Regions from separate parts of the Idiomarina sp. 29L genome, predicted to be linked through region 2. Evidence: predicted binding sites of a transcription regulator. Region 2 holds the regulator's gene; the other holds the start of a gene.
The links. The regulator ArgR, encoded in region 2, controls arginine synthesis, uptake and breakdown. The targets are predictions, from matches to a motif close to ANTGAATANNTATTCANT.
Positions count from the first base shown of each region.

Region 1: a site for ArgR is predicted at 3,199-3,216, ahead of EST55_RS12025 (aspartate aminotransferase family protein). Genes of this name have one in related genera too.

Region 1 is NZ_SDJS01000005.1:274,887-279,616, forward strand. Features, by position in the region: gene trpS (tryptophan--tRNA ligase) at 1-513, shown strand, start outside; gene EST55_RS12010 (aminodeoxychorismate/anthranilate synthase component II) at 523-1,104, shown strand; gene EST55_RS12015 (HDOD domain-containing protein) at 1,174-2,346, shown strand; gene EST55_RS12020 (flagellar brake protein) at 2,343-3,047, opposite strand; gene EST55_RS12025 (aspartate aminotransferase family protein) at 3,384-4,586, shown strand; gene astA (arginine N-succinyltransferase) at 4,603-4,730, shown strand, end outside.
Region 2 is NZ_SDJS01000002.1:263,136-267,865, forward strand. Features, by position in the region: gene ispB (octaprenyl diphosphate synthase) at 1-521, shown strand, start outside; gene mdh (malate dehydrogenase) at 1,008-1,940, opposite strand; gene argR (transcriptional regulator ArgR) at 2,126-2,599, shown strand; gene EST55_RS04925 (Dyp-type peroxidase) at 2,575-3,531, opposite strand; gene EST55_RS04930 (DUF885 domain-containing protein) at 3,648-4,730, shown strand, end outside.

The DNA of each region.
Region 1 (4,730 bases), on a different contig from region 2:
TTGTATGGTGATATTTTCACGATTCCTGAGCCGATGATTCCGAAAGTGGGCGCGCGAGTTATGTCGCTGCAAGATCCAACTAAGAAAATGTCTAAGTCGGACGACAACCCGAACAACTTTGTGGGCCTGTTGGAAGAGCCGAAGAAAATCCTTAAGAAAATTAAGAAAGCGGTGACTGACTCGGATGAACAGGCGCGTATTTACTTTGATCCAACTGAAAAGCCTGGCGTATCTAACTTACTGAGCATTATGTCTGCCGCAACAGGTAAGTCGATAGACGAGTTAGTGCCTGAGTATGAAGACAAAATGTACGGGCACTTGAAAGTGGATGTGGCGGAGTCAGTGGTTGCTATGCTAGAGCCTGTTCAGCAACGTTACCATGAGATGCGCAACGATCAGGCATTCTTGCAAAGTGTTATGAAGCAAGGCGCTGATAAAGCACGCGAAGCTGCTGCAAAAACCTTAAAAGATGTTTATAACGCCGTCGGATTTGTACCTTACCCAGAGGCGTAATGCCGGTACATGATTGTACTCATTGATAACTTTGATTCGTTTACTCATAACCTGGCTCGCTATTTTTGCGAGCTGGGCGAGTCTGTTGAGGTTTTCCGCAATAATGAAATTAGCGTAGCAGACATTGAGCGCTTAAACCCAGAGGCCCTAGTTATTTCTCCGGGACCTTGCACTCCCGACGAGTCTGGAATTTCATTAGAAGCCATTGCTGCCTTTAAAGACAGGCTTCCCATATTGGGTGTCTGCCTGGGACATCAGGCATTAGCTCAAGTGTTTGGCTCAACCGTTGTTCGTGCGGAGCGAGTAATGCACGGCAAAGTGTCTAGTCTGAGGCATAATCGCCAGGGGCTGTTCAAGGAGTTACCCACTCCCATGGACGTGACGCGGTATCATTCACTGGTTGTTGCGCCGGATACACTCTCTCAAGAGTTTATTGTTGATGCCGAAACAAGAAGCTTAACAGGGCTGCAAGAGATCATGGCGATTCGACATAAGACACTGCCACTTTTTGGTGTTCAGTTTCATCCCGAGTCGGTAATGACTAAACAGGGACATAATCTGTTAGCGAATTTTTTACGTTATATACGATGATTGGTAACTGTTGCTAAGCGCTGAAATTGCCGATACTTACGCTAGTAAACACTTCATAGGCGAGCATTGATGTTTCATTTTTTTTCAAATACCACGGAAGGTGGCAGTAAAGACCCCGCATTGCGGCTTGAGAAACGGTTTATTAACTATTTAATTAGCTTTCCGTTTGCGCGTAAAGCTCGCTCTGCGGCCGATGGTATTGAAGATGAGGAGAAGGAGCAGCGCCGTCAATTACTTGAGGTAGAGCGTCTAAACTACGAAGAGCGTGACAGAAAGGCGCAAGCACGCCAACGTTTTTCAGATAAAATTTCAGCAGAATTGCATGAGGAAATTTATCACCGTGCCTTGAAAACAATTGAAGACGGTGACTATGTTCGCGAGCGTTTAATCCCTCTTCCGGAAAAGCTGCCTGAACTTCTCGATACCCTCAGTTTAAAAGCCGCTTCAATGCGTCGTATTGAGTCTATCGTGCAGGGCATGGATTGGTTTCATACTGGCTTGCTGCGTACCGTTAATCAACCTCCGTTTATTGATCGTAACAAGCAGGTAAAATTGGATAACTTGCGGGTGGCAATGAGTTTTGTGGGTACCGAGAATCTTCGGCTACTGGCACCAGCTTACATTATGCAAAACTGGTTACCGCCGTCGACACAGCCGTTTACGTTGTTTCGCAGAAAAGTCTGGGAGCATTCTCTGGGTACCGCTATAGCGGCTCATAACATTGCGGTGGAAAGAAAGTTAAAAGATCCGATTTTGGCTTACACCATGGGGATGTTCCATGAGCTGGGCAAAATCGCGCTAACTAAGCTGTACTTGAAGCTGTTTGATGACGTGCAGCGTGAGTTCGCGATGGCCTCAGTTAACGACAAGTCTCCGGAACGACATAATGCGCTTGTTCAGTTAACGCCGGACGAGCGTTTTTTGCGGGACTTGATGTTAGAGAAAGATAAAGAAGTGAGTTATTTGGTTGCCGAAGGCTGGGGGTTGAAGCGGGTGCCAGTCAGCAAGCATTTGCTCGATTTTACCCAAGCAGACAGAACAACACCTCACTATGATTCCGAGTATGCTGAGGTATTAGCTCAGGCAAACGCTTATTGTGAATTCCGCATGATGCGGGAAGTCGACTTAGCGAGTCTGGAAGAAGGTAAGCACATATTGAACAAGTATTCGGTGTCGGCGGAAACGCTCGCCCGGCTAAATAACGTGAGTTTAAAACGTCCGCCAATCATTGTTCCTGACTAACATTCGAAGTCGGTGTCAATGAGCAGGTGACTAAACACTTCGGTTATATGCTCTTCCGGGTCGGTAAAACGAACACCAATACCGATTCGGCCCACTTCTTTACGCTGGTTCATAATTTGGCCGGACAGTGTCAACGGCTCTCTTTGCGACCCTGAGCCAATGTTTACCTTGATATTCATGTGCGTCACATTGCCTGCTGCGTTTTGAGCTTTAAAGAGTATTCTGCAACCTGCTGAGGAAATATCGACAATGACACCACTGGCAAGCTTTTTACGCTCTCCCGGTTGAGCGGCTGCTGAGGTAACATCAACGGGGATGTGCGTGCTGACGCGCTTTTGAGCCCGCAGTGCGCGCTGTTCAACTTCTTTAGGGTAGTCAAGGTAAACGAGTCGAAAAGGAAAGTTGGTTACCGCTCGTATTTTACTTTTAAAGGCAATGCACTCACCAGCTTCACCTTCCAGAACCAAGCGAACAATGACCGGGTTTCCTTCATACAAAACGTCAACATAGCTCCCATCGGTTTTGGGGTTGGGCTGCTTCAACAATAAGTAGCGACCGCTGTCAAAGCCGATAAGCTGGAGTTTCGTGCGTACTTTGGTGGCAGATGCAAACTCAACGTCGATCATATCGCCCGGACGTAAGTAATTTAACTTCATATGGGGCTGAGATGATTCTGGTATTGTCGGTGTTTCTTTTTCCATAGCCTCTGCCGAAGTTGTATAGGACTAGTTTCAGGCTAAAAGAAGAACGAACAAAAAGCAATGCAATTCATGATAAAGAGTTGTTAATAAGTTTTACAACACGAAACTTAAAGAAAAAAGTGTGAGTAAAGATTCAGTCACTATTCGCGCTTAAGCATAACTATTCAGTTAAAACGCAATAAATTCCCAAATGCTGATATGAAAAGGGGTTTGAAAGGAATTAACACAGACAAGCTGGTCAAATTTTGGCATAATAGCGCCCTTTTCAAGACATTCATTTGTTGACACCTTTGTTAATTCGCATGAGCGATAAGGACGAGAGTAATGACAGACAAAATGGCAGTAAATCGCGAAATGTTTAACGACGTTATGGTTCCAAACTACAACCCAGCGTCAATGATCCCAGTTAAAGGCGAAGGCGCCCGAGTGTGGGATCAAGACGGCCGCGAGTATGTGGATTTTGCCGGCGGTATTGCTGTTAACTGTTTAGGTCATTGTCACCCGGCAATGGTGTCAGCGTTACAAGAGCAAAGCCAAAAGTTGTGGCACTTAAGTAACGTATTTACTAATGAGCCGGCTATTCGCTTGGCTAAAAAATTAACAGACGCTACTTTTGCTGACCGTGTTTACTACGCAAACTCTGGCGCAGAAGCCAACGAAGCGGCACTTAAGCTGGCGCGTCGCTGGGCCATTGAAAAGCACGGCGAGCATAAGCAAAAAATTATTGCTTTTACTAAAGGTTTTCACGGTCGTACTTTCTTTACGGTAACCGTTGGTGGTCAACCGGCGTACTCAGACGGCTTTGGTCCAAAACCAGGCGCTGTTGAACACGTTGACTATAACGATGCTGAAGCGTTGAAAGCACTTATTTCTGACGACACGTGTGCCGTTATGATGGAGCCGCTGCAGGGTGAAGGTGGTGTGGTAGCGCCAGACGTTGAGTTCGTGAAAACTGTGCGTGAATTGTGTGACCAGAATAACGCACTGCTTATTTTCGACGAAGTTCAAACGGGTTTTGGCCGTACCGGCACACTTTACGCTTACGAGCAGTTAGGCGTAACACCTGACATTTTAACTTCTGCTAAAGCATTGGGCGGCGGTTTCCCAATTGGCGCTATGTTAACGACTAAAGAAATTGCAGAGCACCTGAAACCAGGAACGCATGGCAGTACTTATGGTGGTAACCCGTTAGCTTGTGCTGTTTCTGAAGCGGTATTCGATATTGTGAACACCAAAGAAACGTTGGACGGCGTTAAAAAACGCGAGCAGCTTTTTAAAGAAGAACTGCAGCGCATCAATGAAAAGTATAATGTCTTCAGTGAAGTTCGTGGCCAGGGCTTGTTGCTGGGCGCGGCGCTCAACGAGCAATATGAAGGTAAAGCACGTGAGTTCTTGTTAGCGGGACAAGAGCACGGCGTGATGGTATTGGTAGCGGGTGCAAACGTTGTACGTTTTACCCCATCGCTCATCATCTCTGAAGACGATATCAAAGAAGGCCTGCAACGCTTTGAAAAAGCCGTTGCTCAGGTTGCTGGTTAATTACTGAGGCGTTTTTATGTTGCTAATCAGACCCATTAAGCCGTCAGATTACGAAGCGCTTTATCAGTGTGCGATTGAGTCGGGGCACGGGTTTACCTCGTTGCCCGTCGATCAGTCGTTATTAGAGCGCCGTATTGATCGTGC
Region 2 (4,730 bases):
TGAACTGCAACGATCCCGACACCTCAGAAGCAAGCTACTTCGACGTTATTTACGGCAAAACAGCCAAGCTGTTTGAAGCTGCAACAGAGCTGGCGGGCGTACTGACGGGTCAGAATGAAAAGCTCACCGCTCAATTAGCGGACTACGGTCGCTATTTAGGCACGGCTTTCCAACTGGTCGATGACCTATTAGATTACACTGCCGATAGTGATTCAATGGGCAAAAATGCCGGCGATGACTTAGCCGAAGGTAAACCAACGCTGCCGTTGCTATACGCCATGTGGCACGGCAACGAAACCGAGCAAAAGCTGATTCGTGAAGCGATTGAGCAAGGTGACGGACGTGAGCACTTACAAACCGTACTAACCGCTATGGAGCGAACGGGTGCTTTACAGTACACCCGTGACAAAGCATTAAAAGCCGCCGAACAAGCGCGCGAATCCCTAAGCGAACTCCCCGACTCCGACTATAAACAAGCTTTACTCGCTCTAACCCATCTGGCAGTCGACCGAGTGGCGTAAGAAATGCTTTGGGGGGATCGGGTTCTGTTTCGGACGACGCCCGTGAATACATCCCTGTAGGGCTTGGGAGAGGGCAGATTGCTCACTTGTTTCGCTTGAGCATTGATAGCTTTTGTAGCGGAGACGCTACGAGCTCATCCACGAGGGCTTGACGAAGGCCATCCCTGGCCTTCGACACTCTGCGACAAAAGCTATCAACACTCATAACGCTCACAAATAAGCAACCTGCCCCCTTTTAGCCATTTCTGTAGCCTGATGCTATTGCATCAGGCTACATACCTTTCAGTAAGTAGCGCGGAAATATTGGGGTGGGTCAGTCTTGGCGAAAAGTCATTGCAGGGTTATCTGGAGAAAGTGTGCAGCGCCAAGGATGGCGCTGCCCAAGCCATACAGGGACGTACTTGCAGGCGTCTTTCGGAAGATAACCTGCAATGGCCAGCCAATGCTGGCCCGCCCCAATATTTTCAAGAGCGGATAGCTGAAAGCTTAGCTGGCGAAGTCGATGCCTTTTTGGATATCGCCTTTCAGACCGTCGAGCATGTCGTCCATGCATTTTTGTTCGAAAGCGCTTAGCTTACCGTAAGACAGAATTTCTTCAGCGCCGTTTTTGCCTAAGCGTACTGGCTGCGCGAAGAACTTAGCGTTGTCGCCCGGACCTTCTACATAGGTACACTCAACAGTGTCCTGACCTTGCAGGCCTTTCAGCAATGACAGAGCAAAGCGCGCTGCAGCCTGACCCATAGACAGGGTTGCTGAACCGCCGCCGGCTTTTGCTTCGACAACTTCCGTACCTGCGTTCTGGATACGGTGAGTTAAGTCTTTGATTTCTTGCTCGGTAAACTCAACACCTTCAACCTGAGACAGCAATGGCAGAATCGTTGTACCACTGTGACCACCAATAACCGGTACGTTTACGTTTTCTGGATTCAGACCACGCAGCTCACCAACAAAGGCTTCTGAGCGGATAACGTCCAGAGTGGTGACACCGAACAGCTTACGCTTGTCGTAGCAGCCTGCTTTTTTCAGAACTTCAGCAGCAATTGGCACGGTGGTGTTTACTGGGTTGGTAATGATACCAACACAAGCGTCAGGACAGTTGTCTGCAACACCTTGTACTAAGTTTTTAACGATGCCTGCGTTCATGTTGAACAGATCAGAGCGATCCATACCTGGCTTACGTGGTACGCCAGCAGGAATTAATACGATGTCGCTGCCAACTAATGCTGACGCAAGGTCGTCTTTACCGAAGCCTGTGACTTTTACGTCGGTAGGGATATGGCTTAGATCAACCGCAACACCTGGAACTACTGGCGCAACGTCATACAAAGATAACTCTGAACCTGCTGGAAGTTGTGTTTTCAAAAGTAATGACAATGCCTGGCCGATACCACCGGCCGCACCTAATACGGCTACTTTCATCTCAGACTCCGTTTTGTTTGTCGATTAGAACTGCATAAACATGCAGAATTTGGTGCAAAACTGTACTTGAATACGCTGTTAAATACAACTGACAAGCCTTTTATAACAAAGCTCGAATAGCGTCACAGAATGCAGTAAACTGGTCGCATTATAGCATAAAATGACAGTCAGGAAGCGGCACGATAATGGTGAAAGATCAATTAATTGACGCCTTCAAAACGTTACTGCGTGAAGAGCGTTACGGCTCGCAAGGCGAAATAGTTAATGTACTGAAAGAGCAAGGCTTTGAGAGTATTAGCCAGTCAAAAGTGTCGCGTATGCTGAGTAAGTACGGCGCCGTCAGAACCCGTAACGCGAAGCAGGAAATGGTTTACTGTCTGCCGCCCGATTTAGCGGTGCCCTCTACTAAAGCACCATTAAGCCAACTTGTACTGGATATTCAGCATAATGATGTGATGGTCATTATTCGCACCAGTCCCGGCGCCGCTCAACTCATTGCTCGTTTACTCGACTCGGTTGGTAAAAAAGAAGGCGTACTGGGAACCATTGCCGGCGACGACACTATTTTTATCGCACCGGTGAAAGTACAGGATATTGACTTCACGCTGCAAAAAGTCAAAGAACTGTTTGCGAATCAGTCTGTACTGCCGTCTTCTTGAGTGCTCGGTAACTCACGGTTTTCAGATAAAAACCGTATCGACGGCACAAAGAAACTTGAATTTAACACCGCCTGAGAGTAATCCAGCACCGGATCATACTGCCCTTGTTCATCGGCGTAGTAACGAATCTTCAGCCACTCGACCACACTCTTTGGCGCATGAGAAAAATACATACCCAATAACCCTTGTTCACGTAAGTCTCCCCAGGGCATGTTCTGCCGCAACAAAGGTATTGGCTGCTCTTTCTTGTCCATCAACTTCGCTTTAGCGGCGTGGGTAACGCCATCAATCATTGCCTCCGGCAACCGTTCACCGGAGACTTTTTCCCGCCCCATGATCTGCTCTTGTTTTTCAGGGCCTAAATAATCCCATCGGCGCAGGTCATAACGAATTTTCTGGACAAACAAATAACTGCCATCAACAAAGTCGCTATCGTCGTTTGCATTAATAAGCGCGGCCTGACGTTTACGCATCCCCCTTGGGTTATCCGGCGCATCAATAAAGCCCATTAAGTCACGTCCGTCTAAATAGCGAAAAGAGCGTATCTGTTCAGCCACTTCTATGTCGTAGCCAAACCACTCCATAATGGTTCGGCCGGCGAGATAATTAGCGTCGAAGCGATCACATCGAATATGGATAATAAGATCGAATGGATGCCGCGGTGCTTCACGGTCGGAATCACTTAGTTCAGGAAAGGTCTGTAAGTGCAACGGTCGTTTATGCGGATACAGTATGTCCCAATATTCCGCCCCAATACCGACAAAGCCCGTCAGCATGGCTTCTGAAAAACGGGCGTCGAGGTCCTGGACAATAGAGGGAAACCGCGACAACTTGCGGCGTAAGCTCTCAACATCGTCACTCATGACGTGACAAAACAAGGTTAAGCCGTGCAAATTTGGCTCGGCGTATATCCCTGATTGCGCTTTATCCACCCTTTTCTCCCGTTTAACTATTATTATTGTGAGTTCACTGCATTGTTTTTTACATTAACTCATGCAAAAGGCATTATAGAATGCCTGTATTCGTTATGACACCGCAAGGAAAAATCATGCGTAATCTGATTCTTATTGGAAGTTTATTAGGGTTAACCGCCTGTGCGACAACAACGTCACAGCAACCGACCCAACAAAACGTTGCACAACAGAGCGTTGCTGAGCAATTTCATCAGTTGGCAGACAGCATCTGGGAAGGAATGAATGAATCCAGCGATACCGAGCTGACCGATATGTCTCCGGAGGCGCTTAAGGCTCGATACGAGAAACAATCAAAGTGGCTGGAGCAACTGGACGCCATTAACGTGAGTCAGTTAAGCGATGAAGATAAAATTAACCACGCGATGATTCGCTATTCGCTAAAAAACCGTGTCGACGAATACCGCTTCAATGCGCATTACATGCCGTTAACCGCTGAAGGCAGCTTCCATAGTTCACTGGCGTTTATGCCGTCATACACGTCTTTTAACTCAGTTGAAGATTATCAGAACTATATTTCAAAGTTACGCAGCATTCCGCGCTACATGGAGCAACAGACACACTGGCTAAGAAAAGCGATAGACGAAGGTTACACACAGCCAGCAGCAGCTATGGCAGGGTTTGAAGAGAGTATCTTGGCCTACATTGTTCAGGACGCCAAAGAAAGCGTTTACTTTTCGCCATTTGTACAGCAGCCCGGCTTTGTCGACGACGTTGAGTGGGAAGCATTAAAAGCTGACGCAGTAACCGCCATTGACGAGCAGGTTATGCCAGCGTACGACGACTATTTTACGTTTATGGTCACCGAATACTTACCGAACGCACGCGAAAGCGTTGGTGCCAGTGAACTGCCTAACGGTGAAGCGTTTTACCAAAACCGTATTAAGCATTACACCACACTGGATATGACCGCTGATGAGATTCATGAAATAGGCTTGCAGGAAGTCGCTCGTATTCGCGGTGAAATGCTCGAAGCCATTGAAGCAACCGGCTTTGATGGTGACTTTGACGAGTTCGTTGAGTTTCTGCGTACTGACGACCAGTTTTATCCTGAAACCGCAGAAGAATTGTTGCACTATGCGGCTTGGATTGCGAAGAAGATGGATGGACAGTTACCTAAGCTGTTCAAAACCTTACCGCGTAAACCGTATGGCATTGCT